2 regions of the Salinispora pacifica DSM 45544 genome follow, and region 1 is predicted to be linked to the other one. Evidence: riboswitches for the same ligand, from Rfam matches in the RefSeq annotation. Region 1 holds a riboswitch; the other holds the start of a gene.
What was found. Region 1 has a riboswitch for thiamine pyrophosphate ahead of SALPAC3_RS0120460 (ECF transporter S component). Riboswitches for the same ligand answer to the same signal wherever they lie in the genome.

Region 1 (4,262 bases):
CGCGGTGGCCAGGGCCGTCGCCACGCTCAGCCGCCGCGCCTCGCCGCCGGAGAGGGTGTACGGGTTGGCCTCGGCGAGCGCCGTCAGGCGGAGCCGGTCGAGCAGCGCGTCCACGGTGGCGCGGACCTGCGCCTCGGTCCGGCCGGTGCGGCGCGGACCCAGCGCCAGTTCGTCGGCGACGGCGGCGGTGACGAACTGGTGTTCCGGATCCTGGAAGACCGAGCCGATCCGATGCACCAGCGCCGGCGCCCGCCACCGGTGCGGCGGGGTGCGGGCGTCCCCACCGGCCAGCTCCGCGGTCGCGGTGACCCGGCCCGCCGCCGGTGCGAGCAGCCCACCCAGCAGGAGGGCCAGGGTGGACTTCCCGGCCCCGTTGGGTCCGTGGACGGCGAGCGCCTCGCCGGCCCGTACGGAGAGGGAGACGCTGGCCAGCCGGGGCGGCAGGGCGAGCTCGTCGGCGGTGAGTAACGTCTCCCCGGCGCTGGTGGTGGCCGGCCGCGGCGGCACCGGATGGCCCGGCACCCAGACCCCCTCGGCGGCGAGCGCCTCGCCGTGTGCGGCGAAGACCGCCTGCGGGGTGCCATCGGCGTGGACGCCGCCGCCCGGCGCCAGCACGACCACCCGGTCGACCAGCGGCAGCGCCTCGGTGAGCCGGTGCTCGACGAGGAGCAGGGTGGTGTCGGCATCGAGCGCCGCGGCGACCGCGTCGCGGATCAGCGCCGCACCGGCCGGGTCCAGGTTGGCGGTCGGCTCGTCGAGCAGCAGCAGACGCGGGCGGAGCGCGAGTACCCCGGCGAGGGCGAGGCGCTGCTGTTCGCCGCCGGAGAGCGCGGCGGTCGGCCGGTCCCGGCCGTAGCGGAAACCAACCCGGCGCAGGGCCTCGTCCACCCGGGGCCAGATCTGCTCGGCGGGTAGCCCACGGTTCTCGGGGCCGAAGGCGACGTCGTCGCCGCAGCGCGCCATCACCAGCTGGGTCTCCGGGTCCTGGAAGAGCAGGCCGACCTCTTCGCGGGCCGTGCGTGGGTCCCGGCCGTCGACCTCGACCGTGCCTTCCCGCTCGCCGGAGTCCTCCGGAAGTAGCCCGGCCAGCGCGGCGAGCAGGGTGCTCTTACCCGCCCCGGAGGCACCCAACAGCAGGACCCGTTCGCCGTGCTCGATCCGCAGGTCGAGCCCGCGGACGGCCCACCGTTTCCGCCCCGCGTGCCGCCACCCGAAGCCCCGCAACCGAACCGCGCTCACCGGCGCCGCCCCGGAGCTGGATGCTGACCCGCGGACTGCGGCCCCAACCTCCCGATCGACACGGTGCTCAGATGGTGGTGCGTTCGCGGCCGGCGGGGAACAGGTCCAGCACGCCCGTCCGAGCCAGGGCTCGGGTCAGGTTCTCGGCGCCGAACCCGGCGATGGCGGTGGCGCTGGCGATCGTCAGCAGCGCGTACGGGATCCGGTAGCTGCCCAGCGCGTACTCGCTGTTCCAGACGAAGAAGTCGAAGAGGGCCGCGCTGAGGCCGGTCAGCGCCCCCGCGAGTAGTGCCGTGGGTAGCCGGAAGGAGCGGTAGCGGAAGGCGGCGAAGGCCAACTCGGCGCCGATCCCCTGGGCCAGACCCTGGAGGATGGTGATGCTGCCCCACTCGGAGCCGAGCAGGGTGGACACGATCGCGGCCACCATTTCGCAGAAGAGCGCCGCACCGGGGCGGCGGATCACCAGGCCGCCCAGCACCGCCGGGATCAGCCAGACGCCGTACATGATGGCCTGGGCCGGCGGGAAGAAGGCGAACACCGGGGTGGCGACGCTCCAGAGTAGCCCCCAGGCCCAGAAGATGACGCCGAAGGTGACGGCGATGACCGCGGCGACGACCACATCGACGGTGCGCCAGCGCTTGGTCGTTGTTGTGACTTTACTCATCGTTCTTCCCTGTCTGCTCCGGGAGAGCAGGGGAGGGCACGTCCATTCCGGCTAGGCCGGACGATGGCACGCCTGGAGGCCGACCGAACTCCCTGCGCTGGCATTACCCAGATCAGGTTCGAGGGTCTGTGGGGCGTTGCCCACACTCTCAGCGCTGTGCGCTCCCCTGTCGGAGGTGAAAATGTGCGACCGACGCTAGCACCTCCGAAGATCTTTCAACAAAGTGACATCGGTGCAGCTTGACCGGGGTTACTTCGGTCGGGCCGGGGTAGGCTGCCGATCATGGGTGTCGATGTCCGCGGTTTTACCTTCGATGTCCGCGTCGGTGGCCCGGCGGCCGGCCCGCCGGTGCTTCTGCTGCACGGCTTCCCCCAACACAGCGGGGAGTGGGCCGACGTGGTGCCGCTCCTGCACGCCGCCGGGTTGCGCACGTACGCACTCGATCAGCGCGGCTACTCGCCCGGTGCCCGTCCGGCGGCGGTCTCCGCGTACCGCCTCGGTGAGCTGGTCGGCGACGCGGTGGCGGTGCTGGACCACCTCGGCGTCGCCGCCGCGCACGTGGTCGGGCATGACTGGGGCGCGGTGGTCAGCTGGGCCCTCGCTGCCGGGCATCCGGCCCGGGTGCGCTCGCTGACCGCGGTCTCCGTGCCGCACCCGGGAGCCATGGCCCATGCCCTCAGCACCGATCGGTCCCAGCGGGCCCGCTCGGCGTACATGCGGCTGTTTCGGCGGAAAGGGACGGCGGAGGCGGTGTTGCTGGCCCGACGGGCGACCGGGCTGCGCCGGATGCTGGCCGGAGCCGGCGACGCCGACCGGGTGGCTGCGTACGTCGAACCGATGCTCGCTCCGGGCGCGTTGAGTGCCGCCCTGAACTGGTACCGGGCGATGTCCCGGAGGGACCTGGCGGCCGTCGGGCCGGTGTCGGTGCCGACGACGTACGTCTGGAGCGACCGGGACATCGCGATCGGCCGCACCGCCGCCGCGGCCTGCGCCGCCCACGTGACCGGGGACTACCGCTTCGTCGAGCTGACCGGGGTGAGCCACTGGATTCCGGACCGGGCACCAGCGCCGCTCGCGGACGCGATCGTGGCCCGGGTCCGGGATCCGAGGTGAGCCTCAGGCGGGGGTGGTGTGCTCGCCGGCGTGGCTGACCGCGTCCGCCACGATGTGCGCGACGTGTTCGTCAACCAACGTGTAGGCGATTTCCCGTCCGCGCCGGGAACCCCGCACCACCCCGGCACCGCGGAGCACCCGCAGGTGCTGGGAGACCAGCGGCTGTGCGGCACCGAGCTGGTCAACCAATTCGTGTACGCACCGTTCACCCTCGGCGAGTTGGCTGACGATGGCCAGCCGGATCGGGGCGGAGAGGGCGCGCAGCAGCTCGCTCGCCCCCTCGTAGGCGTCGTAGCCGGACTCGCTGCTCACAGGGGTAACGGTAACCAACCCCAGGGGTGCGCTGTTGGTCAGGACCGACTCAGCACCACCTCGTGCGGCTCTACCGCCGACGGCTCCGCCGCGGCGACCCGCCGTCGTCGTAGCGTCCGCCAGCCCACGCCGCCGAGCGCCACCACCGCGAACGAGGCGATCGCCATCAGCACCACCGACGCGCCGGGGGCGGTGTCGGCGTTGGCCGCCACGTACACCCCCGATCCGGCGGCGAAGAGCCCGAGCGCCATGGCGGCCGTCATCGTGCTACGGAAACCACGGGTGACCTGCTGGGCGGCGGCGACCGGCACCACCATCAGCGCGCTGATCAGCAGGACACCGACGGCGCGCATCGCGATGGTGACGGTGACCGCCGTGGCGACCGCGAGGAGCAGGTTGAGGGCGCGGACGGGCAGCCCGGAGACGCGGGCGTACTCCTCGTCGTGGCCGATCGCGAAGAGCGCCGGGTAGAGCGCCAGCATGGTAACCAGGATCGCCACGCCGAGCACCACGATCGTGGTCAGGTCAGCCGGGCTGATGGTGGACAGTGAGCCGAAGAGGTACGCGTGGAGGCTCGCGCTGGTGCTGTCGGAGAGCCCGACGAGCATCACACCGCCGGCGATGCCCCCGTAGAAGAGCAGGGCGAGCGCCAGGTCACCGGAGGTGCGACCGCGGGCTCGGACCAGTTCGATCATGATTGCGCCGAGGCTGGCCATGATCACGGCGGCCAGGACCGGCGAGCGGTTGAGTAGCAGGCCGGCACCGACACCGGTGAGCGCCACGTGCCCGACGCCGTCGCCGATCAGTGCCAGCCGCCGCTGCACCAGGTAGATGCCGAGCGCCGGGGCGGCCAAGCCGATGATCAGCGCACCGATCAGGGCACGCTGCATGTACGGGTACTGGAAGAGTTCCATCTCACGTGCTCCAGAGACCG
Region 2 (4,262 bases), 500 kb from region 1:
AAGCAGAAGGCCGCGTACAACTCGGGTATGGCCTCCCGCTACCAGGCCGCCCAGACCCGGTTGCGGAAGTTCGAGGAGGCCGGGCCGCCGCCCGTACCCCCGAAGGAGCAGGACATCCGGATGCGGCTGGCCGGCGGCCGCACCGGTAAGCGTGCCCTGATCTGCGAGCAGTTGGCGCTCGATGACCTGACCTACCCCTTTGACCTGGAGCTCTGGTACGGCGACCGGGTCGCCGTGCTCGGTGCCAACGGGACCGGGAAGTCGCACTTCCTCCGCCTGATCGCCCGGGGCGGAACCGACCCCGATCCGGCGAATCAGCCGGTTGACGGCGGTACGCGGCTCACACCCGTCGGGCATGACGGGGTGGCCCGACTCGGTGCCCGGGTCCGGCCCGGCCACTTCTCCCAGACCCACGACCGGCCGGAGCTGATGGAGCGGACGCTGGTCGACATCCTCTGGCGGGGCGACGAACACCGCGCCGGCATGGATCGGCACGCGGCGATGGCCGCGCTGTCCCGGTACGAGCTGGCCGGGCAGGGGGACCAGCGGTTCGGTACGCTCTCCGGCGGCCAGCAGGCTCGGTTCCTGGTGCTGCTGCTGGAGTTGTCCGGGGCGACTTTGCTGCTGCTTGACGAGCCGACCGACAACCTGGACCTGGCCTCGGCGGAGGCGCTCGAATCGGGGCTGGCCGCGTTCGCCGGGACGGTGGTGGCGGTGACGCATGATCGATGGTTCACCCGTTCGTTTGATCGATTCTTGCTGTTCCAAGGGGACGGCGAGGTGGTGGAGGCCGCCGAGCCGGTCTGGGAGGTGGCCTGAGCGCGGGCGGCATAGGGTGGATCTCGTGACTGAGATGACGTACCGCCGGTTGGGCGACTCCGGGCTCGTGGTGTCCGCGGTCGGCATCGGCTGCAACAACTTTGGCCGCCGGGTCGACCTGGACGGGACCCGGGCGGTGGTGGCGGCCGCCCTCGATTCCGGGATCAACTTCTTCGACACCGCCGACATCTATGGTGCTCCGCCGGGTGGCTCCGAGGAACTCCTCGGCCAGGTGCTCAAGGGAGGCCGGGACGATGTGGTGATCGCCACCAAGTTCGGCATGGACATGGACGGCCATAACGGACCGGACTACGGTGCCCGCGGTGCCCGTCGCTATATCATGCGGGCGGTGGAGGCTTCGCTGCGTCGGCTGCAGACCGACCACATTGACCTGTACCAGCTGCACGAGCCGGACCCCGGCACCCCGATCGACGAGACGCTGGCCGCACTGGACGATCTGGTCACCGCCGGCAAGGTGCGTTACCTGGGTAACTCCAACTTCGACGGCTGGCAGATCGCCGACGCGGACTGGACCGCCAGCTCGCGCGGGTCGACCCGGTTCATCTCCGCCCAGAACCACTACTCGCTGCTCCAACGGGGTGTCGAGGCCGAGGTTGTCCCGGCGTGTGAGCGGTTCGGGCTGGGCCTGCTGCCCTTCTTTCCCCTCGCCAACGGCCTGCTCACCGGCAAGTACAAGCGCGGCGAGGCCGCGCCGTCGGGCAGTCGCCTCGCCGGTGGCGGCCGGTACGCGGCCCGGCTGGCCGCCGCCGACTGGGACACCATCGAGGCGCTCGAGGCCTACGCGGCCGAGCGCGGCCTCAGCCTGCTTCAGGTCGCCATCGGCGGGCTCGCCGCCCAGCCCGCGGTGGCCTCGGTGATCGCCGGTGCCACCACCCCCGACCAGGTACGGGCCAACGCGGCGGCCGGTGCCTGGGTGCCCGACGCCGACGACCTGGCCGCCCTGCGGGCGGTACTCGACAGCTAGCGAGTGGAGAATCTCGGCCTCCCATCGTCTCAATGGTGGGAGGCCGATTCGTGTCCGGGCCGGCTCCGGCAGCGGCCGGTCCGCACACTTGCGCCGAGGACGCCGTCTTGGCAGCCACACGGCGCCTGCCGTACGGTGGTGGGTAGTAACCCACGGGAGCCCGGTAAACCGGGCTGAGAGGGGGGCTGAGAGCCCCCGACCGTTGAACCTGATCCGGGTAGTGCCGGCGCAGGGAGGAGAGTTGCCGTGTCGTCCCTTGGGCGTCTACATCTGATTACCGACACCAGACCTGGGCGCAACCCGCTCACCGTGGTGCGGGCCGCCTTGTCGGTGGCCCGTACCGAACTGGTCGTCCAGGTCCGCGTGACCGACGACGCGACCGACCGGCAGGCGTACGACCTGGCCCGCCAGGTGACCGCGCTCTGCGCCCCGTACGGTGCGACCTGCCTGGTGAACGATCGGCTACACGTGGCCCTGGCGGTTGGTGCCGCCGGTGGACACGTGGGCGCCGACGACCTGCCCGTCGGGGCGGCCCGCGCGGTGCTCGGCTCCGCCGCTGTCCTCGGCGCCACCGCCCGGTACGCGGACACCGCTGTCGAGGCGGTCGTCGCCGGGGCCAGTTACCTCGGGGTCGGGCCGGTCCACTCCACCACCTCAAAGGACGGCCTGCCGCCCGCGATCGGCGTGGCGGGGGTACGGGCGGTTGCCGCCGCGGTCAGCGTGCCGGTGATCGCCATCGGGGCGGTGACCGCAGCGGACGTGCCGGCCCTGCGGGCCGCGGGCGCGTACGGAGTGGCGGTGATCGGCGCGCTCTCGCACGCCGCCGACCCCGCCCGGACCACCGCCGAACTGATCAAGGCGCTGACGTGGTGAGCAAACTGCCGGGTACCCCCCGGGGCGGCAACCGGAACTCGCTGTCCACTCCCGACGTCGCGGTGGTCGGGGCCGGGCCGATCGGCCTGGCCATCGCCTGGCGGTGCGCGGCCCGCGGGCTGCGGGTCGTCGTACACGACCCGGATCCCGGCTCGGGTGCGGTGCACGCCGCGGCGGGGATGCTCGCGCCGGTCGCCGAGGCGTACTTCGGGGAGCACGAGCTGACTGGCCTGCTCACCGAGTCGGCGGCGCGCTGGCCGGCGTTCGCCGCGGAGCTGGCCGCCGCCTCCGGTACCGACGTCGGCTACCGCAGCGAGGGCACCCTGATGGTCGGGCTCACCACCGACGATCTTGCGGTGGCCCGTCGGCTCTGGGCGTACCAGCAGGGGCTGGGGCTGCCGGTCACCCCACTGCGCCCCTCCGAGCTTCGAGACCGGGAGCCGGCGCTGTCACCCCGGATGCGGGGTGGCGCCTACGCCGGCACCGACCACCAGGTGGACCCGCGGCGGTTGGTGTCGGCGTTGCGCACCGCCACCGAGCGGGCCGGGGGAGTGCTGGTGCCGACGCCGGTCCAGCAGTTGACCGAGGTGACAGCGGGGACCACGGTCGTCGCGGCCGGCTGTGGCTCCGCTGCCCTGACCGGGCTGCCCGTCCGCCCGGTCAAGGGCCAGGTGCTTCGGCTCCGTGCTCCCGGTGCGCCGGGCTTCCAGCACGTGATCCGGGGTTTCGCCGATGGGGAACAGGTCTATCTCGTCCCGCGGCCGGACGGGGAGGTGGTGGTCGGGGCGACCTCGGAGGAGCGCACCGACACCATGGTGACCAGCGGTGCGGTGTTGCGGCTACTCCGGGCCGCCACCGACCTGGTACCCGAGGTGGCTGAGTACGAGCTGGTCGAGGCGGTCGCCGGGCTCCGTCCGGGTAGCCCCGACAACGCGCCGATCCTCGGTCCGTTGCCCGGGCGGCCAGCGGTGCTCGCCGCGACCGGGCACCACCGGCACGGGGTCGTGCTCACCCCGGTCACCGCCGACCTGATCGCCGACCTGATCAGCACCGGTACGCCGGATCCGCTACTCGCCGCCTTCACCCCGGAGCGCCTCGGTCCGGGGCGCTCCCGTCCACCCGCCACCGCCGACCCGGCGTGCGGATCCGCCGTGCCCCGGCCGACCCCACTGGAGGAGTCGTGGAACTGATGGTGAACGGCCTTGGGCGCAGCCTGCCCACCGGCTCCACCCTCGCGGACCTGGTCCGGGCGGTGACCGAACAGGAGCGTGGTCTGGCGGTCGCCGTCAACGGCGAGGTCGTGCCGCGGGGTGGCTGGCCGGTCACCCTGCTGTGCGAGGGCGACCGGGTCGAGGTGCTCAGCGCCGCGCAGGGCGGGTGAGCGGGGTGACTTTCGAACTGGGTGGAGTACCGATCCCGTCGCGCCTGGTCCTCGGCACCGGCGGGGCCGCCAACCTCACCGTCCTGGAAGAGGCGATCCGAGCCTCCGGCACCGGCCTGGTCACCGTGGCGCTGCGCCGGGTGGACACCACCGGGGGCCCTTCGGGTGGCCTACTGGACCTGGTCGACCGTTGCGGGGTCCGGC

Region 2: another riboswitch for thiamine pyrophosphate. It lies ahead of SALPAC3_RS0118120 (thiamine phosphate synthase); the one in region 1 lies ahead of SALPAC3_RS0120460 (ECF transporter S component).

The regions. Positions count from the first base shown of each region.
Region 1 is NZ_KB905359.1:4,442,688-4,446,949, forward strand. It holds gene SALPAC3_RS0120455 (ABC transporter ATP-binding protein) at 1-1,239, opposite strand, end outside; gene SALPAC3_RS0120460 (ECF transporter S component) at 1,307-1,903, opposite strand; TPP riboswitch at 1,976-2,081, opposite strand; gene SALPAC3_RS0120465 (alpha/beta fold hydrolase) at 2,186-3,016, shown strand; gene SALPAC3_RS0120470 (ArsR/SmtB family transcription factor) at 3,020-3,328, opposite strand; gene SALPAC3_RS0120475 (metal ABC transporter permease) at 3,367-4,242, opposite strand; gene SALPAC3_RS0120480 (metal ABC transporter ATP-binding protein) at 4,244-4,262, opposite strand, start outside.
Region 2 is NZ_KB905359.1:3,947,662-3,951,923, forward strand. It holds gene SALPAC3_RS0118110 (ABC-F family ATP-binding cassette domain-containing protein) at 1-819, shown strand, start outside; gene SALPAC3_RS0118115 (aldo/keto reductase) at 836-1,804, shown strand; TPP riboswitch at 1,947-2,056, shown strand; gene SALPAC3_RS0118120 (thiamine phosphate synthase) at 2,051-2,677, shown strand; gene thiO (glycine oxidase ThiO) at 2,671-3,867, shown strand; gene thiS (sulfur carrier protein ThiS) at 3,858-4,058, shown strand; gene SALPAC3_RS0118135 (thiazole synthase) at 4,055-4,262, shown strand, end outside.